Regions from separate parts of the Thermostichus sp. MS-CIW-23 genome, predicted to be linked through region 1. Evidence: riboswitches for the same ligand, from Rfam matches in the RefSeq annotation. Region 1 holds a riboswitch; the other holds the start of a gene.
What was found. Region 1 has a riboswitch for cobalamin ahead of ACVW0B_RS11295 (sirohydrochlorin chelatase). Riboswitches for the same ligand answer to the same signal wherever they lie in the genome.
Positions count from the first base shown of each region.

Region 2: it holds a riboswitch for cobalamin, as region 1 does, so the genes downstream of both, metE (5-methyltetrahydropteroyltriglutamate--homocysteine S-methyltransferase) here and ACVW0B_RS11295 (sirohydrochlorin chelatase) in region 1, are expected to answer to the same signal.

Region 1 is NZ_JBSSCC010000034.1:608-16,470, reverse strand. Features, by position in the region: gene ACVW0B_RS11330 (hypothetical protein) at 1-587, shown strand, start outside; gene ACVW0B_RS11325 (30S ribosomal protein S1) at 903-1,871, opposite strand; gene obgE (GTPase ObgE) at 2,067-3,110, shown strand; gene ACVW0B_RS11315 (hypothetical protein) at 3,171-3,545, shown strand; gene ACVW0B_RS11310 (L-threonylcarbamoyladenylate synthase) at 3,564-4,277, shown strand; gene ACVW0B_RS11305 (PAP/fibrillin family protein) at 4,333-4,950, shown strand; gene ACVW0B_RS11300 (hypothetical protein) at 4,947-5,846, opposite strand; gene ACVW0B_RS11295 (sirohydrochlorin chelatase) at 5,944-6,981, opposite strand; cobalamin riboswitch at 7,012-7,147, opposite strand; gene ACVW0B_RS11290 (heavy metal translocating P-type ATPase) at 7,275-9,590, opposite strand; gene ACVW0B_RS11285 (heavy-metal-associated domain-containing protein) at 9,703-9,897, opposite strand; gene ACVW0B_RS11280 (DUF5340 domain-containing protein) at 9,957-10,196, opposite strand; gene trpC (indole-3-glycerol phosphate synthase TrpC) at 10,262-11,182, opposite strand; gene hmpF (pilus motility taxis protein HmpF) at 11,446-13,173, shown strand; gene plsX (phosphate acyltransferase PlsX) at 13,382-14,506, shown strand; gene ACVW0B_RS11260 (beta-ketoacyl-ACP synthase III) at 14,493-15,494, shown strand; gene fabD (ACP S-malonyltransferase) at 15,499-15,863, shown strand, end outside.
Region 2 is NZ_JBSSCC010000008.1:62,589-78,451, reverse strand. Features, by position in the region: gene ACVW0B_RS04800 (ABC transporter substrate-binding protein) at 1-690, opposite strand, end outside; cobalamin riboswitch at 934-1,138, shown strand; gene metE (5-methyltetrahydropteroyltriglutamate--homocysteine S-methyltransferase) at 1,596-3,860, shown strand; gene ACVW0B_RS04790 (cell division ATP-binding protein FtsE) at 4,038-4,724, opposite strand; gene ACVW0B_RS04785 (WecB/TagA/CpsF family glycosyltransferase) at 4,920-5,639, opposite strand; gene ACVW0B_RS04780 (DUF4439 domain-containing protein) at 5,917-6,582, shown strand; gene ACVW0B_RS04775 (plastocyanin/azurin family copper-binding protein) at 6,758-7,138, shown strand; gene ACVW0B_RS04770 (hypothetical protein) at 7,148-7,660, shown strand; gene ACVW0B_RS04765 (RNA-binding S4 domain-containing protein) at 7,666-7,917, opposite strand; gene ACVW0B_RS04760 (NAD-dependent succinate-semialdehyde dehydrogenase) at 7,917-9,323, opposite strand; gene ACVW0B_RS04755 (serine hydrolase) at 9,453-10,547, opposite strand; gene ACVW0B_RS04750 (histidine kinase) at 11,122-12,255, opposite strand; gene ACVW0B_RS04745 (DUF3285 domain-containing protein) at 12,506-12,688, opposite strand; gene ACVW0B_RS04740 (ABC transporter ATP-binding protein) at 12,857-13,507, shown strand; gene ACVW0B_RS04735 (murein hydrolase activator EnvC family protein) at 13,498-14,631, opposite strand; gene eda (bifunctional 4-hydroxy-2-oxoglutarate aldolase/2-dehydro-3-deoxy-phosphogluconate aldolase) at 15,086-15,799, shown strand; gene ybeY (rRNA maturation RNase YbeY) at 15,825-15,863, shown strand, end outside.

The sequences.
Region 1 (15,863 bases):
CCCCCGCAGAGCCGAACGCAAACGAGGAAGGCGAGGATAACACCGCTGGAACAGAGTCTCTGCCAGAACTGCCCCCAGAAGAACTGCCGTTGGCGGCTGAGCTTCAGGAAGATGTGGAGGATGTCGGGGAAGAGGATGAGGAAGAGACCGGAGAAGACCGTGACCTCGAAGACGAGGATGAGGACGACTCTGACTATCTCCTAGAAGATGAAGATGGGCCAGAAGAGGATCCCCTCACCGATCCCAGCTATCAAATTCAGGTATTACCCCTGGAAGAGCTCACCCTACCGGAAACCTGCTATGTCGTTGTTGACCGCTACCAAGAACTGACCACCCGCCCTCTCAAAGAATTCTTTGGCTCGGGATCCCTGCCCATCGAAGGGATGGATAACGCCAATACGCTGCCGATTTTCGACAACCACAAGGTGGCCCGCCGCTTTTCCGAAATGAGCCGTCGGGGCAGCAACACCTACCCGCCCTACCGGGTGATCCAGTTTCCCGGCTACATCCTGGAGATTGTGCGCACCCAACTGCAAAAGAAAGGCATCACCCATCTGCTCATGGATGGGCAGATCTACAGTCTTTGACCATCTCCTCAAGCTCAGGAGCGGGGGATTCCCGTTACTGGCGCAGGTTTGCAGCCCTGCGTGAGCGCCGTCGGCCTACTTCGCCACAGCAGCAGTACCCGTCTCTTCGGACATTTGGACTGCCCCCGCCCCCACGGGCTTATGGATCGCTCCTCAGCTCCCCACTCACACTGATGGAACCAAAGGCTCATGCCGTGACATACTTCCGCACTCATGCTGATGCAAAGCGCTCCGCGCCGCTAAAGCGAGAGAGGGCCGGGCTTCTCGGCGGCCTAGCTAAGCCTTGTAGCAGGCAGAAATACGCAAAGTTTGTGATCATTCCACAGCCGTCGCCGCGTATTCCAGCTCCTCTTCCACCACTTCCGGTGGGGCCTCTGCCGCTTGTCCTTGCTTAGCGGCCAGCAGTTGCTCACGGTACTTGGCTGCCATCTCCTCGGCCTTCTCGTAAACCAGCTTGGGATCCCGAATCATGTCGCCGGGATTGGGCTCCAGTTGCTTGGTGGACAGCGAGATCCGCGCCCGCTCCGCATTTAGCTCGATGATCATCACCTTCACTTCGTCGTTGACGTTGAAGACGCTGTGGGGCGTGTCAACATGATCGTGGGAGATCTCGGAAATGTGCAGCAGGCCGGAGACGCCGCCAATATCGATGAAGGCACCATAGGGCTTGATGCCCCGCACCGTGCCAACCACCACCTCGCCCACTTCCAGCTTGTTCATCTTCCGCTCCACCAAGGCGCGGCGATGGCTCAACACCAAGCGGTTGCGGTCTTCGTCCACCTCTAAAAACTTCAGGGGCAGCTCTTCGCCCACCAGCTCTTCTTTTGGCTTGCGGGTGCTGATGTGGGATCCGGGGATAAAGCCCCGCAGCCCCTCAATCCGCACCAGGGCTCCACCTCGGTTGGTGGCAAAAATGGTTGAGCGAACGGTGGCATCTTCTTTCTGGAGCTGCCGTACCCTTTCCCAGGCCCGCATGTACTCGATGCGGCGGATGGAGAGGGTCAGCTGTCCCTCTTCGTTTTCTTCGGTGAGGATAAAAAACTCGCGGGTTTCTCCCGGCTGCAGCATCTCGTGCGGGTCTTCCAGGCGGCTAATCGACATCTCCTGGAGCGGCAGAAAGGCAGCCGTTTTGGCCCCAATATCGATCAAAGCACCGCGTGGCTCCACCGAGAATACTGTACCCGCCACAATTTCGCCAGGGCTGAAGTGATAGTCGTACTTATCCAGAAGGGCGGCAAAGTCTTCAGTGGTAAAACCTACATCGGCAGCAGTGAATCGACTCATAGGGGTGCAGTAACAGATCAGTTGCGCGGGATAAAGGGTAGAAGGCCAATCGAGTTTGGCAGGATCCCACTTCCACTTTCCCACCTGGGGAGGATGTGGCTGGGAAATACCATCGTAGCTTAGAGGAGCGTCTTTTGTGGCAAGTTTCCCGGCATCTTGCCAAGCTGGAAGATAGAAGATTTGGGAGAAGAACGATTGCACTTTATCGACCAAGCCGAAATTGAAGTGCAAGGGGGGAATGGCGGAGATGGCATCGTTGCCTTCCGCCGTGAGAAGTATGTGCCGGCTGGGGGGCCATCCGGCGGCAATGGCGGGCGGGGCGGCTCGGTGATCCTGGTGGCCGATCCCGGCCTGCAAACTCTGTTGGATTTTCGCTTTCAACCGGTGATCAAAGCGGAACACGGGGCCAAAGGGGGGCCCAACCATCGCAGCGGGGCCAGTGGTGCGGATCGGCTGGTGCGGGTGCCCTGCGGTACTGTGGTGTTCAATGCGGAGACGGGGGAATTGTTGGGCGATCTGGTGGGCAAGGGGGATCAATTGCTGGTAGCCCGTGGGGGCAAAGGCGGCTTAGGCAATGCCCATTTTTTGAGCAACCACAATCGCGCCCCCCGCCAATTCACCAAGGGCGAAGCGGGAGAACGGGTGCGCCTGCGCCTGGAGCTGAAGTTGATTGCCGAGGTGGGCATTGTCGGCCTGCCCAATGCGGGCAAGTCCACTCTGATTTCGGTGGTCTCCTCTGCCCGGCCCAAGATTGCTGACTACCCCTTCACCACGTTGCAGCCCAATTTGGGGGTGGTGCCCCATCCATCGGGAGATGGGGTGGTGTTTGCCGATATTCCGGGGCTGATCGAGGGGGCGCACTTGGGGGTGGGGCTGGGCCATGAGTTTTTGCGCCATGTGGAGCGTACCAGGGTACTGATTCATTTGGTGGATGGCACGGCGGCGGATCCCGTCAAGGATTACCAGGTTATTCAGCAGGAGCTGCGCGCCTACGGCCACGGGTTAATCGATAAGCCACAAATCCTGGTTTTGAACAAGATCGATGTTCTGGATCCCCAGCAGGTTGCCGAGCGCACCCAGAGGCTGTCTGCCGCTGCCGGCACTTCCGTAGTGGCCATTTCTGCAATTGCCAAGCAGGGGCTGGATGCCCTCTTGCAGCGGGTGTGGCAGTGCCTGGGTCGGGGATCCCAACAGCCTGCGCAGTTGGATCTTGTGGGGGCAAAATCCATCCAGTCCTAGGGCAGAAGAATCTTAGAATGGGAAAGCCCCTGCCTTCCCAGAACCCAGAGACGAGTGGCCATGTATATCTCGGCGGAGGATCTGCCACCGGATTTGCGTCAGATCATGTTGGCCGTTGAACAGGCGGCTCAGGCGAGGGCGGGAGCGTGTGTGGAGCTGCTGATGCTCCTGCGGCTGCTGGAGGAGTTGCACCGCGCGATCCTGGAAGGTGCCTTTCGGGAGTCTTTGCCCAATACCCGTCAAGCTCTGTATCGGGTGCTTCAAGATTTGGAAGAAGCGGGCGACTGGCCCTATCTGCCCCGTCTGCACATCCAAGCCCTGATGCAACAACTGAAGGACTGGCCCGAATCTCAGGGATCCCCGCCCGCGTCGGTGCCACCGACCCCCCGCCCTCTTGTGGAAAACCCTTTGGGGGGGAGCTGCTCCCAGTCTTGACCTCTTCCCATCTGCCCGATGGCCGAGTACTTTAAGCTGCATCCGCAACAGCCCCAGGCCCGCTCCATCCGGCGGATTGCGGCGGCTTTGCGGGAGGGGGCGGTGATGCTTTACCCCACCGATACAGTCTATGCCATTGGCTGCGATGTGACCCACAAACAAGCAGTGGAGCGGGTACGCCGTATCAAGCAGCTCTCCAACGACAAGCCTCTTACCTTTTTGTGTCCTTCTCTCTCGCGCATTGCCCAGTATGCCCAGGTCACCGATTCAGCCTATCGACTGATGCGGCGGCTGATCCCGGGCCCGTTTACGTTTCTGTTGCCGGCCACCAAGCTGGTGCCCAAGTTGGTGATGGAGCCCAAACGGAAAACCACCGGCATCCGGGTGCCCGACTCGGCCATTTGTCAGGCTTTGCTGGAAGAGTTGGGCAATCCAATTGTCTCCACCTCTGCCAAGCTGGGGGGGGATCCCGTCGGATCCCTGGACTTAAGTTCTGGGCAAGCCTGGGAGTGGGAGAGCGACCCCTGGGATGAGGGTGGGATCTTTGCGGCTGAAGAGATGCGGCAGTTGGAAAAACAGGTGGATCTGGTGCTGGATGACGATGCCCCCCGTCGGGCCAAGGTCTCTACGGTAATTGACTTGACGGGATCCGAGCCGCTGGTGGTGCGGGCCGGGCTGGGGTATGAGCAGGTGGCAGATCTGAACCTGAAACTGGTGGGAGAAGACGGTTAAGGGCAGAGGGATCCCGCGTTCTCTAAAATAGGGTCAGTGCCTTCGGAGTGTGCCCATGTCTGAGGCCCTGGCTCAGCAAAAATCGGCTCTGCTGCACCTACTGGAGGCAACCGACCGGGGCCGGAAAGTCTCCCCTGAGCAGCAAGCCCAGATCCTGTCTCAGATTGCCGCCCTAGAAGCGCTCAACCCCACCCCCAAACCAACATCGGCTCCTGAAGGGTTGGAGGGGAACTGGCTCACCCTATTTACCACGAGCACAGCTCTGCTGCGGCTGGCCAATTTGCCCCTGTTCACCACCGGGGCGATCTACCAGTGTATTCGGGCCAAAGCTGGACGGGTCTTCAACGTGGCGGAGATCCAGGGATCCGGTTGGCTGGAGGCTTGGATGCCACGGGGAATCTTGGCGGTATCGGCACGCTTTTACCCCGAATCGGAGCGTCGGGTGAGGGTGATTTTCGAGCGATTGGTGCTCGGATCCCAAGCTTTGATGAGCTACGAGATCGAGAGTTTTCTCGATTTGCTCGAGCAGGCTCCAGAGCGAATCCCGGCTATTCAAATCGATATCCGCCGCCGCGAGCCAACGGGTTGGCTGGATATCACCTATTTGGATGAAGACTTGCGGCTGGGTCGGGGCAGCGAGGGGAGTGTATTTGTTCTAAAGCGGGTCGGCTAGTCGGAGGATCCAGAGGACTCCGTTTCCGCCCTTTCGTGAGATGGGTTTTGGGTTAGGGTGGAGCTTATTTCCTGTAGAACTTGCAAGGCGCGGTAGGACTCTCGCAAAGTTTGCAGCTCCTGTTGAGTTTGCTCCAGTTGCCGGGCCCATTCTGCCTGTTGGGAGCGCAACTCTCGATTTTCCAATTTTTTGCGCTGCAGGATGCGCTTGAGTTTTTGCTGCTGCTGCTGGAGTTGAGCCCGCTCTGCTTCTGCGTGTTGCAGTTGGGTCCTTTGGCGTTCCAATTCTATTTTCAGGGTGGTGACCTGGGATTGAAGTTGGCGGAGCTTTTGGCGCAGCGCTTGCTCTGGCGCGGGTTTGGTCGACTCGGAGCTTGGAGAAGGGGAAGATGTTTGTAGGTTTTGCAGATGCTGTTGTAACTGTTGGGCTTGGGCCTGCAGGACTCGAGACCGTTGCTGCTCGCTGCGCAGTTGGGCTTGGGCGCGTTCACAGGTCTGGATTTCGGCTTTCACCCGCTGCTTGATGCGGTCAAGGATCTTTTGATGGCGGAGCTGGGTTTGCCGGATCTCCTGAGCCACCTGCCAAGGGCGAGGATCCCCCTTAGGTTGTCGTGGCTCGCCGCCGTGGTCGGCAGGATCAAAGGGAGATAGGGTCGCCACCAGCGATTCTCGAAAGTCGCTCCAGGAAGCCGATTGCAGACCCATCTGAACCACCTGCCAAACCCCATAGGCAGACCCAATTCCAGCCAGGATCCCAGGGATCCCGGCCAAGGATAAGGAAACCCTGGGCAGGGTTGGCAGGATCTGATCCAACAGCCCCACCACCAGAGCGAAGACGAAAATCCCGCTCCCCGCAGCAGCGGCACCTGAAACCCAAGAGGAGCGGGAGAGCATCATCGTTTTTTCGTCATCACAACCGCTAGAGCGGGAAAACCAGGTTCAAAAATTGCCTGTCTGCACTCAGTTTATCCCGCCAGCAGCCTCTGTTTCCCTCTTAGGGCACCTGCCATGCCCGTTGGTGGTAGCCCTCTAATTGGGCCCAGGGATCCCCAGCCGCTGCGTGGGTGTGGCCGTGCTGAGGGTGGGAATGAGGATGGTGATGGGATCCGTGCCCGTGATGGTGGTGATGATGCTCGTGAGGATGGTGATGGCTGGATCCAGCTCCAACCTCTGCGCTCACGGCCAGGCGAAACTTGCACAGGTGGCAGTTCATCGGGGTTTGGCCCTGCAGGGCTTCCTGCTCCAGTTGCTGCAGGCTGTGCAGCACCGTATCCACAAGGCCCAATTCCGGCAGCATCAGCCAGTCGATTTCCGGCTGTCGTTGTCGTTGTTTCTCCACTGCCGCCTCGATTTTTTTCACCAACACCCCCGTAAACAGAAAGTAGGGCAGCACGATCACCCGGCGCGGATGCCAGGACAAGGCCCGCTCCAACCCCACAGGCAGGCGGGGATGGGTAATGCCGATAAAGCAGGTCTCCACAGCGGCAAACCCAGATCCTTCCCAAAGCAACCGGGCCAGTTTACAGGCTTCGGCATTGGCCTCGGGATCGCTGGAGCCGCGACCCACAAACAGGAGCACGGTTTCTGCTTCTGGGATCCGCCGCGGTTGGGCAGCTATCAGAGCGGCCAATCGGTCTCGCAGCAGTTGCAGGATCTCGATGCGGATCCCCAACGGCCCACCGTAATGAATGCGCAACTGGGGATAGAGGGCCTGCAGGCGATCCAGTTCCATCGTCACATCGAACTTGTTGTGGCGGGCCCCAAATAGCAACAGCGGCAGGGCCACGATCTCCTGCCACCCTTGGGCAATACACTGCTGGATCCCTTGGGCGATACTCGGCTCCGTCAGCTCCAGAAAACAAGGGATCACCGGTCGATGGGGAGTGAGGGATTGGTAGACTTGGGCCAACTCCAGAAAGGCTTGCCGCCCTTCAGGGTCGCGGGATCCGTGGCCGATAAGCAATAGGGGCAATGAAGGAGAAGCAAGCTGCCCAACCGAAAGGGGAGGGGAAACACTGAGGGTATTCAACACAAAAAACTCCGTTCCTTGTGAATCGCAAGGGGTACAGGACAACGGCAGGTGGGTGTTCTGGCTGAGGGAGGGATCCCATCACAGTTGCGTCACAGTGGCGGATTTGCACCGCGCTTTCCCCAATCTGCCTGAGCTTTTTAGGTTAGCTTGCCGCTTGCCATTCACCAAGCTCCCGGGGGGGATGTTCTTGTCTGCCAGAAGATAGCCCTGAGGCATGAGCGGTACGGCAGACTCATGCTCAAAGGGCAGCAAAACTGTTGCCGCGCTAATCCCCCTTGCCCCTGGGAGAGGGCCTAACGCCGGCCCGCTGGTCTGGGGGGCTGAAAGTGTCGCAGGCGCAGGGCATTGGCGACCACCGAAATGGAACTCAGGGCCATGGCTGCCCCCGCCAGCATGGGGTTGAGCAACCAGCCTGTAAAGGGATAGAGCGCCCCAGCGGCAATCGGGATCCCCAGCGTATTGTAGATAAAGGCGAAGAAGAGGTTCTGGCGGATGTTGTTGAGGGTGGCCCGGCTGAGTTGAATGGCTGTGGCGACTCCCCGCAGATCCCCCGACATGAGGGTTATATCGCTGGCGGCCATCGCCACATCCGTACCCGTACCGATGGCGATCCCCACATCGGCTTCTGCCAGAGCCGGAGCATCGTTAATGCCATCTCCCACCATGGCCACCCGCCGTCGCGGTTGTCTTAGGCTGCGTATGTAAGCTGCCTTCTGATCCGGACGGACTTGGGCAATTACCCGCTGAATGCCTGCTTGCCGAGCAACCGCTTGGGCCGTGGTGGGGTTATCCCCGGTTAGCAGGATCACCTCTAGACCCATCTGTTGCAGCTGTTGCACTGCCTCAGGAGAGGTGGGTTTGAGCGGATCGGCAATGGCCAACAGCCCCACCAGGCTCTGGGATTGGGCTACGCCGATCACCGTTTTGCCCTGGCTTTCCCAATTCTGAACCCGCTCTGACCAAGAGGGATCCCAAGGGATCCCCATCTCCTGTAGCCAGCTCAGCCGACCGATGCGAATCCACTGATCTTCCACCCAAGCTTCTGCCCCACTGCCTACCCTTGCCTGAAAGTGCCAGGCAGGAGGGATCACAATTTTTTCGGCTTCGGCTTTCTGCACCACCGCCTGGGCCAAAGGGTGTTCCGAGTGCCGCTCCACCGCCGCTGCCAGGCGCAACACCGCCAGGGGAGAGGAGCCGTGGGCCCAAATATCGGTGACAGTGGGACGACCTTCAGTCAGGGTGCCGGTTTTGTCCAAGACCACCGTGCGCAAGTGGTGGGCCAATTCCAGGCTGTCGGCACTTTTCACCAGGATCCCCAATTCTGCCCCTCGTCCCGTGGCCACCAGGATCGAGGTGGGGGTTGCCAACCCCAGCGCACAAGGGCAGGCGATGATCAGCACCCCAATCGTGTTCACCAAGGCCAGCGTCAGGTTGTCCGCCAACACCCACCAGAGCACGAAAGTTAGAACTGCCACCCCGATCACTGCCGGCACAAACCAGGAGGTGACCCGATCCGCCAACTGTTGAATTGGGGCTTTGGATCCCTGAGCTTCCTGCACCAGGCGCACGATCTGGGCCAGAACCGTGTCTTTGCCCACCCGCCGCGCCTCCATCACAAAGCTGCCCGTCTGATTCAGCGTTGCCCCAATCACCTCATCCCCCGCCGACTTGAGTACAGGCAGGCTCTCGCCGGTCACCATGGACTCGTCGAGGCTGGAGGATCCCTCTAGGATTACCCCATCCACCGGCACCTTCTCTCCGGGGCGCACCCGGATCCAATCCCCCACCTGCACCTCCCGAATGGGGACATCCTGCTCCACCCCCTGGCGGATTACCCTCGCCGTTTTCGGTTGCAGCCCGATCAGCTTGCGAATGGCCTCAGAGGTTTGCCTTTTGGCCCGTTGCTCCATCCAATTGCCCACCAGAATCAGGGTGGTGACCACCGCCGACACTTCGTAATACACATCGGGATGCAGTCCCTGTCGATGGAAAGAGTCGGGGAAAACCGTTGGGAAAATGGAATAGAAGAAAGCCGCGCTCGTCCCTAAGGCCACCAGCGTGTTCATATCCGCCGAGCGCCGTTGCCAAGCGGCCCAAGCGCCTCGATAAAAATGCTTGCCCACCCAAAACTGCACCGGAGCCGTCAGCAGCAACTGCAACCCAGGATTGTGCAGCCACATGGGAAAGCCCGGGATGTCCATCCCCAGCATCATCGGCAGGGATCCGATCACCAGCACCGTGCTGATGCCCACCCCTATCGCCACCTTGAGCTTCAGTTCCCGTTCTGCGGCCCGTTGGGCGATCCGCTCTGGATCCGACAGATCGTCCGGCTGCCAATCCTCCTGGATAAGGCGCGCCCGATACCCCGCCCGCTCCACCGCCCGAATCAGCGCCTGCGGATCCACCAGCCTGGGATCCCCTTTGACGGTGGCCTGCTCACTGGCAAAATTCACGGATCCGGAGGATACTCCCTGCACCTGAGTGAGGGCCTGTTCGATGCTGCGGGCGCAGGAGGCACAGCTCATCCCTTGCAGGGCCAACTGCCAGGTGCCCTCAGGAGAAGGCGCAGAGGCCGATAATGCAGCCGATGACCCTTTATGGGCAGACATGGCAACACCTTGTTGATGAAACGACAGCTACTCTCCACCCTGGGCAGGGCGAAGGCAGCCATCTGTACAGAAATTCAAAACAGACGCCCGACCGTTCTCGACCCAGCCTTGACTAGGCCGGGGGATATCCCACCTGGGTGAGGGCCTGCCGCAAATCGCCCACAGGCCGCTCAGAAGTAATCCGCACCTGTTTGGTTTTGGGATCCCCTTCCACCTGCGCCTGGGGATCCAGTTGCCGCACCGCTTGCGCAATGGTGTCCACGCAAGCCCCACAGGCCAGCTTGGGCACCGTCAAAACAACCTGCATCTTGGAAACCCCCCCCAATGCCACTGAAAGGATGCTAAACCTTACAGTGGGCTGGAAGGTCAAGAGGGAGGCTGAGGCTCGTCCATATTCCAGCGGTAGTCCACCTGATAGCCCCGCTGTCGCCACTCTTCCTCCAGTTGCACCTGTTGGGTGAGGGCTTTGCGCAGAGAGTTGATCAGCTCTTGCGTGCGGCCTCGGTTGCCAAAATCCTGTTCCTCTACTGCCGGAAAGGTTTGCCGCTCCAACACCCGCAGCAGAAATTCGTAGTGGATATGAGCCGGCACAGGAATACGTTTCATCGATCCAAGCAATCCTCAGAGATCCATTGTTCTTAACAGAGATCCATATGATGGAGGGTTCTCATTCACTGAGATGACAACAGGTGGCGCACAGCTTGGCCGGGATCCGGCTGGGTCACCAGCGCTTCCCCCACCAGCACAGAGCGCACCCCCCAGGCCCGCAACTGCTGCAGATCGGCGGGGGTATGGATGCCGGACTCGCTGACCACAGGCAGATCGCCAAGGAGCTCCGAGTGGGCGGCCAACAGGTTGCGCGTTGTGTTTAAGTCCACCGTAAAGGTTCTCAGATCGCGATTGTTGATGCCAATGAGCACCTGCCCCCTGGAGTCTTGCAGTTGGGGCAAACGCAACACCCGCTGCAACTCTTGGGAGGTGTGCACCTCCAGCAGAGCTGCCATGCCCAATTGCCGAATCAGCTTGAGAAAGTAGCCCAAATCCGCATCGGAGAGAATGGCGGCAATCAGCAGCACCGCATCTGCCCCCAGGCTGCGGGCCCAGAGGATTTGGTAGGGGTAGAGGATGAACTCCTTGCAGAGGATGGGGATCCCTACTGCCTGACGGATCCGGCGCAGATACTCGCCGCTGCCCTGAAAGAACCGCTCATCTGTGAGCACCGAGAGGCAACTGGCCCCACCGGCTTCATAGCTCTGGGCAATGGCTACCGGGTCAAAGGGATCCCGGAGAACGCCGCGGCTGGGAGAGGCTTTTTTGACCTCGGCAATAAGGGAAACAGGGTGAGGCGACTGGGTGAGGGCCGCCACAAAATCCCGCACCGGCGGAGCCTGATCCAGTTGCCGTTGCAATTCCTTGAGGGGAAGCTGCTCCCGTTGCCGCTCCACCTCCTGCTCTTTATGCCAGACGATCGCTTCCAAAATGTGGCGCGGTTTGGCTTCCGGCGCTGTTGTCTGGTACACCTGAGAGGCTACGACCACCGGCGGGGCAGGAGAACGCCGACGAACAGAAAGCGGCTCACCTTGCAGCTCCATACAACCCCTGAGCAGAACCCTACACCACACCCTAGACTACCTTAGTGCTCCGCCACCGGTTTGAATAGCTACCCCGGACATCCCCAAAACTCATCTGGCGAAGGCGTTTTTTTTACCCTATGGTTGAGTCTAGAAAGGTGGTGTAGTCTTTATGCGCCTCGGCGAGCCATGTTCTGGCAGCCGTCCATTTTTCCCCGGCCAGGGGCAGTGGCTCGGTGGGGTCAAGGCTGGTGCTGTCCATGCTGTTTTAGAGGAGTTCAGGCGTGCTGTACCTAGCAGAGCTATCCAAGCCGATTGGATTTGCCAAGTCGTCTCTGCAATTGCTGGCCAAGCAGCAGCAGGACAATACCTGGGTGGCCGTGAACGAAGAATCCATTACTTTGGAAGGCCGCATCGCCCAGGAGGCTGGGCGCTTCAAGGATGGGTCATTGGTGCTGGCGGAAATCTCCGGCAACCGTCAGGTCGCCCGCATCAGCGAAGCCGCTCGCCAACTGGTGACCTATCTGCAAAACTTCAGCCAACTTCAGCTCAGAGCCCGCAGCCAGGAGGAGGAGATCGAGGTTTGGAAACAGTCCCTCACCTTTCAGGCCCATGAGCTTAAACGCCGCGAGATGGATCTGGCAGCCCAAGAAGAAGAGGTGCAGCGGCTGTACGAGCAATACAAAGCTGTAGAGGAAGATCGCAAACTCCTGGACAGCCTCAAAGAGGAGCTGGCAGCCCAGCAAGCTTACTTGGCCGAACAACAGCGCCTGATCGGAGAACAGCGGGAAGCTCTGAATCGACAGCGGCAAGAGTTGGAAGCTCAATTGCAAGAAGCTCGCTCCAGCCGCTTGGGGGAAGCAGAAGCAGCGCAGCTACAGGCTTTGGTGCAGCAGCTCCAGGAGAGTCTGCATCCGGCTGGAGATCCCTTGGCGCTTCTGCAAAGCTTGAAAAGCCACATTCAGCAGCAGCAGGAGCACTTGAATCAACAGATTGCCCAACTGGAAGCAGAACGTCAGCAGGCCCAGGCCCGGCAAGACGAGCTGGATCGAGACTACCGCGCTTGGCAAGAACGCCACACCGCTTGGTGGGGATCCCGACAATCCCTGGAGCACAGCCAAGCAGAATGGCAAACTCGGCAGGGATCCCTGCGAGCCCATCAAGAGCACCTGCAGAGGATTCTCCAGCAGCTGCAATCTCAAGAGAGCCTATACCAGAAAGCCTCTCGTCTGGTGCAGGAGTACGACTTTATCGTCGATGGCAGCAGCAACGGCAGGGCGGGGGAGCCGGCGATCTCGGTCGAGGAGCTGGCGGCTTTGGTCAGCCAACTGCGCCGAGATTACGAGCAGCGGGCGGCCCAGGTCAGCCAGCAGCGGGCCGAACTGGAGCAAAACCGGCAAACCCTGCGGGAGCTGCAAGAGCGGCTGGCCAGCGCCTCTCCAGAGGAGCGGTTTGACATCGAGATGGATATCGACTATGCCCAGTCTGCCTGCAGTGCTTTGGAAGAAGCCCTGCTGCCTCAGGAAAAAAACCTGCAGCGAGAGTATGAAGAGTTGACCCGCCAGGAAGCCCGCCTTAGACAGCTGCAAAATCAAGCTGCTGCCCCGGTTCAGGTCGATATTGGGCCGCTCCTGGAACAGATCGGCAGCCAGAGGCAGGATCTTCTCCAAGAAAAAGGTCGTCTGCAAACCCTCATTCAACAACTGGAATCGTCCTTGCCTTCTCAGCAGGAGCAGCTCGCCCGCCAACGGCAGGAATTGGAGCAGCAGTGGCAACACCTGGAGCAAGAGGAGGGATCCCTGCGGGCGCGCGCCCAGGCCATGGCAGAAACCTGGGGTCGCCTCAATCACCTGCAGGCCACCCTCTACCCAGAGCGGGATCGGTGGGCAGCGTTGGCAGGAGAATTGGCGCAGTTGGAGACGGAGCTGAGCCAACACCAAGCCAGAAACTCCACCGCACGCGACCACGTCCAGCAGGTACACTCTCTCTTGGCTACCCTCGCGCAGGCGTGAGGAAGTTCACGTTTCCTGTGGGGGGTGGGGAGAACCGGCGCAAGCGGAACTGCGGCCTTAATTGAGGAAAACAAATCTGGTAAAATTCGCTAGCACCCTGCAGCCACTGGGGCTCCCAATTCTCGGGCGAGGGGACTGCAGAGGTTAGTGCGTTTTGCCCCGCTTCTTGCTTGCAGTTGCCAAGGATATTCCAGTGTGAGGTCAGCTTGTGCGAATTGCGGTCGATGCGATGGGGGGTGACTACGCTCCCGAAGAGATCATCAAGGGCGCCCTGCTGGCCCATCGGCAGCTCCGGGTCGGGATTGCACTAGTCGGTCGTCCAGATTCCCTCAAGCCCTTTCTGCCCCAACCCTTGCCTGCTGGGATCACCATTGTGCCTGCCGAAGAGGATGTGGGCATGGCGGAAGAGCCGCTGATGGTGCGCAAAAAGCCCAAAGCCTCCATCAACATCTCGATGCAACAGGTGCGCTCCAACCAAGCGGATGCCGTGGTGGCCGCCGGGAATACCGGAGCAGCGATGGCTGCGGCCTACCTGAATTTGGGCCGGCTGGCAGGGATCGATCGCCCGGCCATTGGCGCTCTTTTGCCCACTTTGAAAGGCAAGCCGGTGCTGCTGCTGGATGTGGGGGCCAATGTGGATTGCCGGCCCCGCTTTTTGGAGCAGTTTGCCCGTATGGGATCCCTCTACTGCCAGTGCGTGCTGGGGATCGAGAAGCCGCGGGTGGGCCTGCTCAACATCGGCGAGGAGCCCAACAAGGGCAATGATTTGGCTCTGGCCACCCACCAGCGTCTGGCCCAGTTGCCAGGGATCCATTTCGCCGGCAATGCCGAGGGGCGGGATGTGCTGACCGGGGAGTTTGATGTGGTGGTGTGTGACGGCTTTGTGGGCAATGCCCTCCTCAAGTTTGCCGAAAGTGTTGGCCAGGTGATCACCCAGGTGCTGCGGGAGGAGCTGCCCCGCGGCTGGCGCGGCAAGTTGGGCTGCTGGCTGCTCCGGCCCAACCTCAAGCAGGTAAAGCGGCGCATGGACTACGTGGAGTATGGCGGTGCTTTGCTGCTCGGCGTCAACGGCATCTGCGTGATTACCCACGGCAGCTCCAAGGCGCCGATGGTCTACCACGCCATTCGCCTGGCCAAAGAGGCGGCAGAACAGAAAATCCTACAGCGGCTGCAGGCGGAAATGGTTGACCCTCGCGAACCTGAATCCAACCCCAGGCGGCGCACCCGGCCCCTTCAGGTCTACTCTGGCTCTGGCCCGGAAGTGTTGCCGTTGGGATCCCTGGAAAGGACTTCCTCCCGCTGTCCCGAACCCGTGGAAGATGCCCAGCCATAGCCTCCCGACCGTGCGGCTGGTGGGGGCAGGGGCTGCCCTGCCGGATCCCTGCCTGAGCAACGACGATCTCGGCCAGATCGTCGAAACTTCCGACGAATGGATCTGGCCCCGCACCGGCATTCGTCAGCGGCGCATTCTGCCCCCTGAGCTGAGCTTGGTGGATTTGGCGGTCCAGGCAGCCAAGGCCGCTTTGGCTCAGGCCGGGATCTTGCCTCAAGACCTGGATTTGATCCTGCTGGCCACTTCCACCGGTGTCGATCGGTTTGGCTCGGCCCCTCAGGTGCAGGCAGCTCTGGGAGCAACGCGGGCGGTGGCTTTTGATCTGACGGCAGCCTGCACGGGCTTTGTCTTTGCAGTGGCCACGGCAGCGCAGTTTTTGCAAACCGGGCTGTACCGGCGGGCCTTGGTGGTGGCGGCGGATGTGCTCTCCCGTACGGTGGACTGGGCAGATCGCACCACCTGTGTCTTGTTTGGAGATGGGGCCGGGGCGGTGGTTCTGGAGGCGGGGGAAACCGGCGGGATCCTCAGCATTGAGCTGCGCAGCGATGGCAGTGGCAGCCAGCTGCTCAGCTTGTCCATGGCTACAGAGGCCAAGCCCCTGGTGGGATCCCTGCAGGTGGGGCAGTATCGCTGCTGCCCCATCACCATGAATGGCCGCGAGGTGTACAAGTTTGCCGTCCAGGCGGTGCCGGAGATCATCGAGAAGGCTCTCTTTCGGGCTGGGATCCCGGTGGAAGCAGTACAGGGATATTTTATTCATCAGGCCAACCAGCGCATTCTCGATGCGGTAGTCAAGCGCCTGCAGCTGGATCCGCAGCGGGTGGCCAGCGTCTTAGAGCATTACGGCAACACCTCGGGCGCTTCGGTGCCAATTGCCTTGGCCACTTGGATCGAGCAAGGACGCTTTGGCGCCGGCGATCTGGGGGTGATGGCGGGCTTTGGCGCCGGCCTTACCTGGGGGGCGATTGTGTTTCGTTGGGGGAAATGAATTGATGACCGTTGCCTGGATCTATCCCGGCCAGGGATCCCAAGCGGTGGGCATGGGAAGGGACTTGCGGAACTGGCAGGGAGCAGCCCAGAAGTTGGCTTTGGCCCGTGAGCTGTTGGGATGGGATCCCTTAGCTCTGTCGGAAGACCAGATCCACCAGACCGGCTACACGCAACCGGCTTTGTTCACCGTATCGGCCCTGTTGACAGACTATCTCTACGCCCAGGGACAGGCTCCTGCCTGCACTGCTGGCCACAGTCTGGGCGAATACAGCGCCCTCTACGCTGCCGGCGTGTTTGATTTCGAAACCGGCCTGCGGCTGGTGGCGCTGCGGGGCCAACTGATGGAAGCCGCAGGGGATCCTCCAGG
Region 2 (15,863 bases), on a different contig from region 1:
TGCATCCTCCTCCAGGAAAAGGAAAACCAGCCGCCGAATGCCAGGAGTCTGGCCGTAATATAAGGGATTTGCCTCCACAATCAGTTGTTGCCCCTCATCCCACTGCACCAGTCGGTAGGGGCCAGAGCCAATGGGTTTGCGAGCATAATCAGGCCCGTGGGCATGTTGAGGCACGATACCCAAGGTGATGAGGCGGTTGACAAAAGTACTTTGGGGTTTTTGCAGCCGCAGCTCCACCGTATGAGTGTCGATAGCTACTGCTTCCTTTAGGGCGGTTAGGTCGACCAGACCACCACTCCGAGCTGCTTGGTTAAAGGTGTAAGCCACGTCCGCTGCTGTGACAGGTTTTCCATCGGAGAAGACTGCATCCTTTCGTAGGGTTACCGTCCAGGTTAGGCCATCTTGGCTGACAGTGTAGCCAGTCGCCAGGTCGTTTACAATCTCAAGGTTCTCGTCCCGCCGCAGCAGAGTGCTTTGGAACAAAGGCGAACCGTAACGTCCCCAGCCCAGGGTGGGATCAAATCCTTCTTCCCTTTCCCCTCCAATGGCCAGCACGATTTGATCGCTGGATCCTGCTAGCTTTGGATCGAAAGCTGTCCGCTCAGCAGCATTCTGAGCGCATCCAGCCCACATCTGGCTCAGCAAGAAGAGGCCCACAGACCACACAGTTACTTTTAAGCTTGATGCCATAGAAACCCCGATCTGTCGCTTTTTCAGCAAAAAGGAGCAAACCCCCTTGCCTCCTGGACAAGACTTATGGCAGCTAAGCTATCACTGCCTTATCTTGAGAGCAATGCAGGGGGGGAGGATGCTTAGAGGATTCCGATGACTTCCTGCAAGACCGCTGGGTGAAAGGTGAGGTCTGGTAGCTCCAAAGGCTGCTGGCTTGGTGATGATTGAAGCACTCTACTCCCGTCTCTGAACTCCGTGATACGATGTAGCTCAGCTATCGGTTCTGACGGGGATCAGCCGCCAGAGGAAACGGGGAAAGAGCAGTGAGAATCTGCCGCTGTCCCGCAGCTGTGATCCGGTTTAGGAGAAGTCCTGCAGCAAATCTCTAGAGTCATTCGCTGCCGATCCAGGTCTTGTCCCCCAAAACCGTGTCAGTCAGAATGCCCGCCGATGGTTTTTCTAAACTTCACAACATCTGCGAGGTACAGATGGTAACTGTCTTGGCTTTAGCTCGTTTCTGCTTTCGTTATCCTGAGCATTTTCCCGGCGTTGCTCCCACAAGCTTTCGGTACTCCTCAGCAGTAGAAATAAGTCCAAGAACCCAAGCAAGACTCTGAGCCAGTTGGCCGGGAGAGAGTAAATTTTGGGTGCTGTTGCACCAAGATCTATCAAGATCTACAGCCCGCCTACGCGAAGGAAAGAGTGAGATGTCAGGCTTCCTGACTTCAATTGGTAGGCTGGCAAGTAGCCACTGCGATCGCTGGCTGCGTTGAGTATCTTTTTTGCGCAAAAGGCAGTGTTTTGTTGGGGTTCCAGAGGCAAGAGAGGAACAGCCGGTTTCTTCCTTGGCGGGCGGGATCCCAGTTGAGGGCGAATTGAACGCAGGAAAATTAGAAAACTCAGTATTTGGGATGGCACACAACATGACTGCACAAACCATGACATTGGGGTATGCCCGCATGGGCAAGCGCCGCGAGCTCAAAAAAGCTTTGGAAGGCTTTTGGAGTGGTGCCCTAGGGTCAGAGGCTCTGCTGGCTACCTTTTGGGATTTGGAGACTCAAGCCTGGCAGACTCAGCTACAAGCTGGGATTGATCACATTGCGGTAGGGGATCAGACTCTCTACGACCATGTACTGGACTGGGCCACCTGGCTGGGGCTGATCCCCTCTCGGTTCCGAGGTCTGTCGGGTTTAGACCGCTACTTTGCCATGGCGCGGGGGCGGGAGGGCCTGCCGGCTTTGGAAATGACCAAGTGGTTTGACACCAACTACCACTACTTGGTACCCGAAATTGAGCCGGAAGCCGATCCCAGTCCTAACTTTGGGGATTTTTTGGAAAGAGTTCGGCGGGCCCAAGGGATCCTAGGGGAGCGCACCAGCCCCGTTGTCCTCAGTCCAGTGACTTTGCTCTGCCTTAGCCAGCGATCTGGGGATCTGCGGGCGGACTTGGAAAAGCTCCTTCCTCTGTACCGGGATCTCCTCCAGGAGTTAAAACAGCTGGGGATCCCAGAAGTCCAGATTCACGATCCCATTTTGGTTACCAGCCAGGGAAGTGGCCTGCGGGAAGCTGTGGAAATGAGCTACCGCCAGTTGGCAACCGCCGGGATCCCTGTCCACTTGGTCACCTACTTCGATGACCTGGGGGAGACTTACCCCTGGGTGGTGCAACTGCCGGTGGCCGGCATTAGCCTTGACTTTACCCGTGGCCACACCCTGGATCTGGTAAGAACCTATGGCTTTCCGGCTGACCAGATCCTAGGTGCTGGCGTAGTGGACGCTCGGAATGTCTGGAAGGTTCAGCCTGAGACCGTCTTGGCCAGCCTGCGGGAGCTGCAGGGGGTAGCTCCCAACCTACGGGTGCAGCCTTCCGCTTCGTTGCAATTTGTGCCCCACGACGCTGCTCTGGAAGCCCAGTTGCCGGAACCCCTCAGAAATGTCCTCAGCTTTGCCGAACAGAAGCTGGCCGAAGTAGCTCTCCTGGCGCGAGCCCTCAACGGCGAAGACACTGCTGCCCAGCAGGCGGAAATCCAGCAGCAATGGCAGAGCTTTGCGCAGTTTAGCCCCCCCAACCCCCAAGTGCGCCAGGCTTTGGCCAACCTCAAGCTCCAGGACTTCGAGCGATTCCTGCCCTACGAGCAGCGCCTAAGTCGGCAGGTTCAGCTACCACCTTTGCCCACCACCACCATTGGCTCCTTCCCCCAAACTCCAGAGGTGCGGCAGTGGCGAGCTAAGTACAAAAGAGGGGAGGTTTCGCAGGCGGAGTACGAAGCAGCCATTGACGCTGAGATTGCCAAGTGCATCCGCATTCAAGAAGAGATTGGCCTGGATGTGTTGGTGCATGGGGAATTTGAGCGCACCGACATGGTGGAGTACTTTGCCCAGAAGCTGGAAGGCTTTGCCTTCACTGAACACGGCTGGGTGCAGAGTTACGGCAGCCGCTGCGTGCGCCCTCCCATTCTCTACGGCGACGTGGTTCGCCCCCAACCCATGACAGTGCGGGAATTCCAAGTAGCCCAGTCCCACACCCAAAAGCCGGTGAAAGGCATGCTCACGGGGCCAGTGACTATGCTCAACTGGTCCTTTCCCCGTGTTGATATTCCCCGGCGGGAGCAGGCTTTGCAGATTGCCCTGGCCTTGAGAGCCGAAGTGGCAGATCTGGAAGCGGCTGGAGCGGTGATGGTGCAAGTGGATGAGCCGGCACTGCGGGAGGGGCTACCTCTGAAAAAAGAACGCTGGCCAGAATACCTCAGCTGGGCAGTGGATGCCTTTCGCCTAGCTACCGGCGGGGCCAAGCCGGAAACCCAGATTCACACCCACATGTGCTACTCAGAGTTTGGGGACATCATCGAGCACATTGAGCGGCTGGATGCCGACGTGCTTTCCATTGAAAACAGCCGCAGCAACAACAAAACCCTGCTGCAAATTGCCCAGGCTGGGTATCGTCACCAGGTGGGCAACGGCGTTTACGATGTCCACAGCCCTGCGGTGCCGAGCGTTGAGCAAATCCTGCAGCAGCTGCGCACAGGACTGGCCCACTTGCCTGTGGAGCAAACTTGGGTTAATCCCGATTGTGGCCTCAAGACCCGCCGCTGGGAGGAGGTGATCCCCGCACTGAAAAATATGGTGGCTGCCGCTCATCAGCTAGGGGAGGAGCTTCTGGAAACCCAACCTGAGGGTCTGCGCGAGTAAGGCCCACGACCCGCTGATGTAACTGGTCGGGCTGGCTTGACAAGTCGCCGCGGGCGGTGCCGCTGTTGTGCTGATGCGGCTGGCTTAGGGCCTACGGTCTGCTGATGCAACCGGCAAAGCTGCTCTCCGGGATCTCAAAAAGCTTGTGAAGAGCAAAGTAGGGATCCCGGTAGCCCCTCAGCGCAGATCATACAGGCGCCCTCCCTCCATGCGCACCACCCGGTGGCCGGCCCGCTCCACCAGATAGGGGTCATGGCTGGTCATGATGACGGTCACCCCAAAGGAATTGAGCCGCTCCAAAATCTGGAGAACCAAGAGGGAGTTTTCCGGATCTAGGTTTCCTGTTGGCTCGTCCGCCAGCAGCAGCACCGGCATGTTGACAATGGCACGGGCCAGGCTAAGGCGCTGCTGTTCCCCTCCCGAAAGCTCATGGGGAAAGTGATCTCGCTTTTCGGTCAGCCCCACCATCTTTAGGGTCGGCCCGATGCGACGGCGGATTTCTGCGGGGGACAGCCCTTGGGCGCGCAGCACGAAGGCCACATTTTCTGCCAGGGTGCGGTTGGCCAGAAGGCGATAATCTTGGAAAACCACCCCCAAGCGCCGCCGCAACATGGCCAGCGGACGCGGTGGGATGCGGTAGGGTCGCCGCCGCCCTTCAGAAGAAAAGAGACAGACTTGATCGACGATGACCGTGCCCTCGGTGGCCTGTTCCGCCCCGTAGAGTAGCCGCAGCAGGGTGGACTTGCCCGCCCCGGAGACCCCAGTTACGAACACAAACTCGCCGCGGCGCACCTCCAAGTTCACATCCTGAAAAACTAAGTTGCCGTTGGGAAAGACTTTGCTCACGCCCCGCAAGGACACCATGCTGGCCGGGGCTTGCAGGGATCCGGATTGGGTGCTGCCGTAAAAGCCCAGGGTGGCCTCTGGATTGGCCGAGGCAGGGGGATGAGGGGTCGGAGCCGTACCCGCCCAACGGTACAAGCGAGGAGGATAGCCGATGTGCTGACCGATCATCATGGCAAGCGCCTACAGAGAGAAGAACGAGGGAGCGCCGGCAGACTAGGGGCGCAAACGAGAAGGGGGATCCCACAGCACTCGCCAGACAAAGCTGGGCAGAGCTAACATGCGTCGCCAGCGCCAGGGTTCCTGATAGAGACGATACAACCATTCCAGGTGATGGTCACGCCACCAACGGGGCGCTCGCCGTTTTTGGCCGGCCCAAATGTCCAAGCTGCCCCCCACCCCCATCCAGATAGCCTGGGGCAAAAGGGGACGCCACTTCTGGATCCACAGCTCCTGGCGCGGGGATCCCAGCCCCACCCACACCAGTTGCGGTCGAAATTCCTGGAGAGCTTGCAGAAGCTCTTTTTCTTCCTCGCTAGAGAAGTAGCCGTGGTAGCCCCAGAGGGCCAAAGCAGGACACTGGGCTTGCCAATATCGAATTGCTGCCCGGTTGACTTCCGGCCTTCCCCCCACCAGGGCCAAGCGCCACCCCCGTTCTGCCGCCAACGGGATCAGGGTTTCTGCCAGCTCGATCCCCGGCACCCGCTGGACGCGGATCCCCTGCCGCCGCAGGGCCCACACCACCCCAATGCCATCGGGGATCACCAGCTCTGCTGCCTGCAGCACCTGGGCAAAGGCCAGATCCCGCTGCGCCTGCATGATCATTTCCGGGTTGCAGGTAACCACCTGAGCGCCCTGACCCTCCCGAATACGCGCCTCAATCCAGGTGGCGTAGCTCTGTAGGCTGGCCTCCGGCAGAGCAAGGTGCAGGTTCACGCCCAGAATCGCATGGATGGATAACGACACTACCGACCGAATGCTGGCCCCCACTGGAGCCGTTGGACACGCTTTTAAGATAGCCCGGACCTTCTCCCAGAGGGAGAGGGGAGTTCGAGGAGGCATTTCATGGCTATTTGACCACGAAAATCTCTTCCCTCAGGCATCCGCGGCGGCATCCACGGCGTATCTCCATCAGACCAGGCCAGAGGGAATTGCCCGACCCAGAGCAAGCCCCTGAAGGTTGGTTGCCATCTTTCGAGACAGGAGACTTGAGATGAAGACTGCAAAGACTCCCTTCGCTCTGCCTCAATTGGCCGCCGAATGGGATCCCAGCCCTGCAACCTCCCGCCGCAGCTTGTTGTTGGCTGGTTTGCTGGCGGGCGTAGGTGGAGCAATTGGATTGCGCACCCTGCCCGGTGCCGCCCAGTCCAACACTGCCGACATCGCCATCCTCAACGCGGCCATTGACTTGGAACAGCAGGCAATCTGGGCCTACAAAACCGCTGCCGGCAAGTTGAGCAATACTGAGGTGGGCAAGATCGTGTTGGAAGTGGCCACCAAGAACCTGAAGGATCACGAACAGCACCGGGATCTGCTGGCGGGCGCCGTGCGGCAACTGGGGGGGATCCCCTCTCGGGCCCGGGATAGCTACGACCTTTCCACCTACATCGACAACAAAGAAGGCAATCTCGACTCCGATGCCAACATTGCCAAGCTGGCCCCGGCTCTGGAGTTTGATGCAGCCTTGGCTTACAACGACGCGTTTACCCAGCTTTCCAACAAAGACCTGGTGGCTGCCGCCAGCACCATTGGCCCCAACGAAGTTGCCCATGCCACTGCAATCCGGGCCGTGTTCCACAGCCTTGATCCCAGCATTCTGGTGGTGCCTGCCCCCTTTGTCAGCGCCGAGACTCGGGAGCGCTGGATCCTGAAGGTGTAGAGCTGTTGGTAACCCCTGCCGGCGATGAGGCGATGATCTGCAAAGCCTTCCAACGTCCTCTGTAGGACTTGGGGCTTGGAGATCCAAGTGCTCTGCACTGCTGTCGCAATCGCCTTCTTCTGAACGCCTCAGCTTTTTTTCGCTTCCTAACCTGTGTGGAGAAAGCCCTATGCCAATGACGCGGCGGTTGCTGTTGCTCAGTGGACTGGGATCCCTGCTCAATGTGGGGGCCATCTTGGCCGTGGATCGGTGGCGACAAGCCAGCTCCGTTGCGGAGCGGGATCCTGTCGAAGCAAAGGCGGCAGCAGAGGTAATCATTCGGGGGTTTCAATACCTGCCCTCGGAGGTTACCCTCAAGCGGGGCGGCAAGGTGACCTTCACCAACCTGGATTCCACCCCCCACACGGCTACTCCCATAGAGGGAGCGCAATTCCAAGGAACGGGACGGCTGAGGCGCAACGAGAGCAAAGCAGTGGCTTTCGAAGTGGCCGGCATCCAGGACTATTTCTGCGAGATCCACCCCAGCATGGTGGGCCGTATTGTCGTCGTCGATTAGGTGGAGGCCATGCAAACCCCTCTTCCCTTCTGGAACATTTGTCGGCGGGTGTACCTGGTTTGGGCCGTCCTTTTGGGGATTGGGTTTGCTGCCACCCAGTTTCACCAAGAGGCCAACATCAACTGGCTGTGGTTGGTGATTTCCCTGGTTGGCTTGGGCTACATGGTGCGGCAGACCAGGCTGCCGGAGTTTCGAACAGCCGGACTGGCCCATCTCTACTTTGTGGGCTTGGTGTGGACGCTGGTGATCGCCCAGGGCATGATCCTCTCGGTGCTGCCCTTTGTCGGACGTACCCCTTTGGCAGCCTTGGGCCAGTATTTGGGGGTGTTCTGGCTGTGGCAAATGGGGCTGGGTCACTGGCTCAACGGCTTGGTGGATCCGCCGCGCCTCCCCTACTGGATGACCGGTGGGATCCAGATCCTGGCCGGAGTTGCCTGCCTGCTGTGGGGGCTGGAATGGCAGTTTGCGGTGGCAGGGGGAATCGGGGCCTTGGCCATGCTTCTTTTGATCCGGTTGCACTGACCCGTTCACCGATCTGACTTTGGGGTCTTATCCAGGCGCACTCGCCAAACTCCACCTCCCACGGCCACTTCATCCCCAGGGCGCAGCTTGCGTCCCCGCCGGGTTTCCACCTCACCATTCACCCGCACTTGCCCCGCTTGGATGAGCTGCTTGGCCTGCCCGCCGGTGGGAACAACCCCCGCCAGCTTGAGGAATTGATCCAGCTTGATTACAGGATCCGTCGCCGGCTGGGGATCCCTTTGAGGAGTCTCCGCCATCACTTCACCCAAAAGGTTTTGACATTTACAAATTCCAGGATCCCTTCCCGACTCAGTTCCCGTCCATATCCTGAGCGTTTGATGCCACCGAAGGGAAGGCGCGGGTCGGACTTGACCATGCCATTGATGAACACGGATCCCGCCTCCAGCTCCTCCAGCAGGCGCTCTTGTTCCTCTGGATCGGTTGTCCAGGCGCTGGCACCCAGGCCAAAGGGCGTGTTGTTGGCCAGCTCAATGGCTGCCGACACATCCGGGACGGTGAACAGCAGCGCCACCGGCCCAAACACCTCCTGGTGGGCCACCGGATGATCCGGGGGGATGTCGCTCAGGATCGTGGGCGGGTAAAAATTTCCTCCCCAGGGGGAGCCACCGATGTGAACTTTGGCTCCTGCTTGCACCAAAGCCTGCACCTGTCCGTCCACCTCTTGCAGGATGCTGGGGGTAGCCAGAGGCCCCACGTCCGTTTGCGGATCCAAGGGATCCCCCACCTTGAGCTGGCGAAATCGCTCCGTCATGGCAGCCGTGAAAGGTTCGGCGATAGCCCTGTGTAGGATAAATCGTTTGGCGGCAATGCAGGATTGGCCGTTGTTGATCAGACGGGCCGTGACCGCTGTGGCGACTGCTGCCTCCAGATCGGCGCTGGGCAGCACGATGAAGGGATCGCTCCCTCCCAGTTCCAACACCGTTTTTTTCAGATATTGACCGGCCAAACGGGCCAGGCTGGAGCCGGCGGCTTCGCTCCCGGTGAGGGCGGCCCCCCGCACCCGTTCATCCGCCACCACCTCTGCCACCTGGGCTGCTGTGATCAGCAGGGTTTGAAAGACCCCTGGCGGAAATCCCCCCTCCCGAAAGATCTGCTCTAGGGTCAAAGCCGATTGGGGCACGTTGGAAGCATGTTTCAGCAAGAGGGTGTTGCCCGCCATCAGGGCTGGGGCGGCACAGCGAAACACCTGCCAAAAGGGAAAGTTCCAGGGCATCACCGCCAAAATCACCCCCAGCGGCTGGTAGCGGATCCCGCTGCGGCTGGCATCGCTGGCGTTCGCGTAAGCGTTGCGTAGCAATATGGAGCGCTCGGTCAAGAATCCCTCTGCCTCCTCGGCATAGTAGCGACAAACCCAAGCGGATTTTTCCACTTCGGCAACGGCAGAGGCCAAGGTTTTGCCCATCTCCAAGCTGATTAGGCGGCCAAACTCCGCTTTGCGCTCCTCCAAGATCTCTGCCACCCGCTTCAGCCAGGCGGATCGTTGAGCAAACGGGATCCGACGATAGCTCTGAAACCGCTCGTGGGCTTGGGCGATACAGCTTTGGATCTGCCCAGCGTCGAAAACGGGGTAGCGAGCCAATTCCTCTCCGGTGGCGGGGTTGATGCTGACCAGGTGCCCCTTCGCGTAAGCGTTGCGTAGCAATATCGTTTTCCCTCAACGCCTGTTTCTCCACTCTGGCATTTGTGCTCTGCCTGGAATAGTGCTCCGCACTGCTACTGCGTTCGCGTAAGCGTTGCGTAGCAATATGGAAAGATTTGTGGAGTGGAAGACTTAGCGTTCCAGGCTGCCCATGGAGTCCTTGGCCGTTGGATCCTCGGGAGCAGACCAGAACTCATAGGCTGCTTGCGACAAGCTGGCGATCAGCCCTTCGGCTCTGGGATCGTTGGGGGTTTCTCGCTTCACCCACACCGCCGCCACATAGCGCCGCCCGTTGGGCAAATCCAGGATCCCGGCATCCCCCACCACGGAGCTCAAGGTTCCCGTTTTGTGGGCAATGCGCACCTCTTGACCCAAGTTGGGCCGGAAATAGGAGGGCCGTTGGGTGCGCCAGAGAATGTCCAGAAAACGGTCGCGGCTGCGGCGGCTGAGCATGCGCCCCTGTTCCACCTGGCTGAGCAACCAAACCATGTCGCGCGGGCTGCTGGTGTTGGTGCCTTCCAGATCCGGTAGCCACCATGAAATTTGCGTGTGTTGTAGCCCCCACTGGCGAAATTTTTGGTTGAGAGCCTCCTGCCCACCCAGGCGATCGATGATCAGGTTGGTGGCGAAGTTGTCGCTGAGGGTGATCATCAGGGTGGCCGCTTCCAAAGCAGAAACCTGGGATCCGAGGGGTCGGGTTTGCAACACACCAGCTCCCCCTCCCTTGAGATCTTCCCGCAGAGTGAGCTGTTCATCCAGCCGCACCTGTCCGGTTTCCACAGCCTGGAAAAAAGCCAAGAGAATGGGGATCTTGATCACGCTGGCGGCAGGAAAAGCCTGATCCGGCCTAACCCCGGCAAAGGCGCCGGTTTCCACCTCCCAGAACAGAGCCCCTGCCGTCAAACCCGGTTGGTCGGCCAAAGCGGCCAAGCGCTCCTGCAAAGCCGGGATCGCTTCTCCCCGCAGAATGTTACTCGGGAATGCCGACGGGGGAGGATCCCCAAGCTGCGTCGTGGACTGTTCTGTCCGGCCAGCGGTGGTCGATTGCAGCAGTTGCGAGAGGCCCGCCATCGTCAGGCCCAGGATGAGACTTAAGCTCAGTCCCCTGAGCAACACTTGCCCGAGAGATGGAGAACGTCTCAAGCGGCGGGGCTGGGCAGCCCGTTGGCGCAGACGAGCAATGGCTTTCTGGCGAGCAAGACGCAGCGGTTGAGGAGGGGAAACCAATAGGGATCCCCTGGGGGCAGGAAGCAGGCGACCAGATCCCGTTCGCAGCTTTGACCCCTCTGGAGGCGGGACGGCGTTCTTGGCAGGTTGTGGAGGGCGGCGGGGATCCCGCGACTTCTCTGGCAAAGGCCTACGGCCCGCTAGCGCGGATGGATCGGTGCCTTTCCTCTCCCTTGCTCTGGTCATAAGAACGATTGCCTTAACACCATACTTCTGACAGACACTGCTGGCAGTTTCACCGACTCCACTCCGGTGAGCTTGGCTTAATTAAACCCACATTAAACCCACAAATTGGCCAACCTGCCCTGACCTAGATTGCAAAACGCCCATCAAACCGTCCTCGCGACACGAAGCCTAGCAACAACCCCGCCAAAGGCAGGATGAGTCCCTGTTGCCAGAGCATCCACTCGGAGTCGTTTTAAAAACTTAGGTTGATCCGTGACCCCCCTTTCCCTCTGGAAGAGGGGCTGGGAATAGTCGCGGAAGCGGCGCGGAGCGCTTTTGCCAAGTCCAGGAAAACCGTCAGATCTGTTCTCTCTGAGGGGGCTCACACCCATGGGGAGCCAGCTCCCGGCTAGCCCTTGCAGAGCCGATACACGGGCAAAGTGAAATGAAAGCTGCTGCCTTTGCCCAAGGAAGACTCCACCCAAATCTGGCCGTAGTGAGCGCGCACGATCCGTCGGCAGAGGGAAAGGCCGATGCCATAGCCCTCCTGCTGCTGATCCCGGGACAGGCGGACGGAATCGGAGAAGATGCTCTCTTGGTCGGCTTCCGGGATCCCAGGGCCAGTATCGCTGACGGTCACCTGCACCTTTTGGCTGGTGCGATGGAGGACATCGAGGCGGATGGATCCCTCGGCAGGGGTGTACTTGATGGCGTTGTCCAGCAGGTTGAACAGAACTTGGCGGATCTTGTCGGGATCCACGTGAACAGAGGGCAGATCCACGGGAATATCCGCTTGAAACTGCAGCCGCTTGCTTTGAATGCGCGGCCATAGCTCCTCGATCACCGCCTGACACAAGCCGGGCAACTGGGTTTCTACGGCTCGAATCCTCAGCTCCGAGGCAGCGCCACGGGCCGACTCCAGGATATCGGTGATCATGCTGTCCATCTTGCGCAGTTGCTGGCGGGCGTGATCGAACAACTGCCGCTCCAGGGCTTTGTCCAGGGATCCCTCCCGCCCCTGCTGCAGGGTTTCGACCGCCAGAGCCGTGGCCGTCAGGGGGCTGCGCAAATCATGCACCAGCATGGCCAGAACGCGATCTTTGAAGTCCAACTGCTCCCGCAATTGGGCCCGCTCCTGCCGCAGCAAAAACACCTCTTCCGACATTTGCAACAGCGCCTCGGTGGTCGGAGGGGAGGCGGGATCCCGTCCTGCTCCTTCTTGATGGGCGGCCAAAGCCGCTTGGCCTTGCCAACGAGGCCACCACACTTCCAACTGCGTCGCCAAGTCTGCGCCCGCCAAAACTTGAGCGGGCAAGGGCTCAGCCTTGACCAGAGCCGGAGTGGCCACCAGCTTGTAATGCTCTGCCAGGTAGGGGTGCTCCTCCAGCGGCACCACTTCCAGTTGAGCAGGGTATTGGCCGGGCAACCCCTGGATGTGCTGGCGCAGATGCTCCTCAAGCTCGGCAACAACAGCTCGACTCTTGGCGAACAGCAGCAGGCGAATGACAGAACGAGCGGAGGTGAGGTCTGGCGAAGTTTGCATAGGCCAAAATCCAAAAGCCAAAGGTTGGCGTTTCAGCAGCCGGGATTGCCGTGCGCTCGTTCGCGGAAGCGGACCGTAGGTCTAACCGTAGGAGCCATTGCTGCTTGTTCCTTCCTAACACTAACCTTGGGAAAAGCTTAAAAAGGGACATGGAGTGTAACAAGAAAGACCCCTCAGCGTGTATCTTTCCCGGCCGAGGAACAGCCGCAGGAGAGTATGGCCAGAACCCGCCCACGGAACTTAACAGAACTTAGTGAAACAGGTAGGCCAGCCCCACCAGCAGGGCCACCAACCCCACCGCTGTCAGGGTGAAGTGAAGCAGGGAAGTCTTGCCTTTGCGCACCATGTTGCGCATGGCCAGGCGGGTGTAACTCAGCTGGGGGGGGGATCCCGCCCCAACCGAAGGAGAATCTGCAGAAGAAGGCTGCGCCATCAGGATAACCAGAGCGATAATTTACCCTACCTTCAGGCTAGCTTAATCTGCTCCTCCGGATAGAGGTGTTTCCCAAGCTTCGACCTTCCCGCTGAAGAAGGGCCATAGCTGTCGCGCGGGGATCTTCCGGTGCCAAAATAACGACAGCATCCCCCTCTTTTGCCCCCCATGTTGCAAGTTCAGCATCTTTCCTACCATCCGGCAGGCGTTTCCCAGCCCATTCTCAACGATCTTTCCTTTGAGTTGGGCCTGAACCAGTTGGGGCTGATCGTGGGCAAAAGTGGGGCAGGTAAGAGCACCCTGCTGGAGATTTTGGCTGGCTTGGCGCGGCCCACCCAAGGACGGATTACCTGGGGAGGGGCAGAACTTTCCCCCAACCGCTTGCGCAGCATGGCGGGGTTGGTGTTTCAGTTTCCAGAGCGGCACTTTTGCGGCTTGACGGTGCTGGAGGAAATGCGCTTTGGTTATCCAGAGCTACAGAGAAAAGAGATCGAAAACGCCCTCAGACAGGTGGGATTGGAAGGGATCCCTCTACATACCTCCCCAAACCGCCTCAGCGGCGGGCAACAGCGGCGCTTGGCCCTGGCCGTCCAGTTGATCCGTGGCCCGTTTTTGCTGTTGCTGGATGAGCCGACGGCAGGATTGGATTGGTCGGTGCGACGGCAGTTGATCGAGCTGTTGGCTCGGCTAAAGTCCACCTGGACGGTGTTGGTGGTTTCCCACGACCTGGAGGAGCTGTCCTCCATTGCCGATGTGCGGTGGACATTGCAGGCGGGATCCCTGAGGCCGGTGGCGGCGGAGGCTTTGCTTCACAGGTAGCGGCGGGGATCCACCGGTTGGCCATTGACGCGCACTTCAAAGTGAACATGGGGCCCCGTGGAGAGGCCGGTGGAGCCGGAAGCAGCAATTGCTTGCCCCCGCTGTACCTGCTGGCCTACCCCAACGGCAACGCGGCTGTTGTGGGCGTACAGGGTGGTGATGCCGCCCCCGTGATTCACAATCACCGTGTAGCCATAGCCGCCGTACCAGCCGGCGTAGATGACGGTGCCCCGGTCAGAGGCTCTCACCGCAGTGCCGGTGGGCACACCAAAATCGATCCCCGCATGAAAGCGGCGACTGCGGTAGATGGGGTGAACCCGCCAGCCAAAGCCGCTGGTGATCGGCCCGCGCACCGGAGCAATGAATCGGCCTGTCCCTTGAACGGGATCCCTGCCCCCCTGCTGTTGGGCCTGCTGGGCGATCAGTTGCTGGATGAGGAGAGTCAACTGTTGGGAATCGGCTTCCAGCCGCCGTTGGGCTGCTTCATAGGCCGCGCGTTCGTTGGCCAAGCGGCCCACCAGTTGCTCTTGGGCGGCAGCCTGCTGCTGCAGTTGATTCTTCTGGGCGGCCAGCTCCTGCAAAATCAAGGAAATCTCGTTGCGCTGCATCTCCAGGGCAATGCGCTGTTGATCCACCTCCTTGGCCATTGCTTGCAGCTCTTGGATCAACTGCCGATCCGCCTCGATCAACAGTTGCAGTTGGTGGCGGCGGTCGAAAAACTCGTTTAAGTCACGGCTGGTGAGCAGCAAAGCCCACCAATGTTCGGCCCCCTGTCGCTGCATGTAGCGCAAACGGGCAGCCGTGCCCTGTTGCTGCCGTCTCAGGCGGTCTTCCAGCTCCTGTAGCTCCTTTTGAGCTTGCTCCAGGGCTTTCTGGGCTTGTTCCAGACGATACTGATTGTCGCGAAGGCTGGATTCGGTCTGTCGAATGTTTTGCTGCAGGGATCCCATGCGGCGGCGGGCCTCTTCTTCTGCCTGGCGCAGTTCTCCCAGGCGGCGCTGAGTGCTCTGGATTTGGTGCTGGATCTGCTGCTGCCGCTGTTGCAATTGGTTGACATTCTGCGCCTGAGACGGGGCAACCCCCCCCAGTCCCCCCAACAGCAAGAGGGTGAGCAATCCAAGCATCACCCACACTTTCAGTCTGCGTGCCCCACGACTCAGACTCGTCACTCCTCACACCCTCTGCAACTGACCCATCGACCCTAAGGATACAAAGATCCCCACGGATCTGAATCGGGCCTGAGCTGGCTATTGCCGGTTATGGCTGCTTGACAAGAAATAGAAAGAAGCGACAGGACATAAGAAAAAGACCCTGGCGACACAGCGGCGTCACTCTCAGGAGCAGTGAAACTATTCGTTTCTTTGTTTTGACTTTCCTCTCCCAGGGAAAGAAGGGTTAGGGGCGAGGGGCAACCGGGAACTGTCTCAAACCTGTTTGAAATAACCACACCGCTGTTAGGCTCGTACTAACCTTTGGATCTCATGGGTCTGATGGTGGGCAGCCCAACCCACCGGCGAGCGACAGCGACCTCAACATCTGGCAAAGATGAGAAACCGATGAGAGGGTATTTCCCCACAGATGGTATTCGAGGATTTTGAGTGCGGTTTCGGGAAAGGGTCACAGCACCCCTGGCTACTCCATCTGTGGCAGCAGCCGCTGATCGCGGTGATCCGCCTCTGTGCCAGCCCAGCCCAGGCCCTAGAGGGATCCATGCTGGCCATCCGGGCCGGGATCCGCCACATTGAAATCACCACGCAAGTTCCCCAATACCTGGAGTTGATTGCCCAACTGCGGCAAGACCACCCGCAGTGTTGGATAGGGGTGGGCACTGTTCTCAATCGACAGATGGCGGAGCAGGCTTGGCAGGCAGGAGCCCAGTTTTGCGTTTGCCCCTTCACCGATGAGCAAGTCATCCGTTGGGGTCAGGAAGTAGGGCTGCCCATCGTGCCCGGTGCCCTCACCCCCAGCGAGATCTGGAGGGCGTGGCAGGCGGGGGCAACGGCAGTAAAGGTGTTTCCAGTGGAGAGCATGGGGGGATCCCGCTACCTGCGCCATCTACAATCGGTGCTGGGATCCCTGCCGTTGATCCCCACCGGGGGAGTCACCTTGGCCAAGGCAGCGGAATACCTGCAAGCAGGGGCCTGGGCGGTCGGCGTTGCCGGAGATCTGTTCCCGCCAGAGGATTTGCATTCGGGCTGCCATGAGCTGGAGAATCGACTGCGACAGGTGCTGCAGCAGCTTGCGGAGCAGAGAAGCAAAACCTGGCCCAATCTGGGCAAACCAGTAGAATAAGGGGCGTGGTGTGAGTGAGGCCCGCATGGATGGATCTCTAGATCTCTATCTGCAATTCAACATC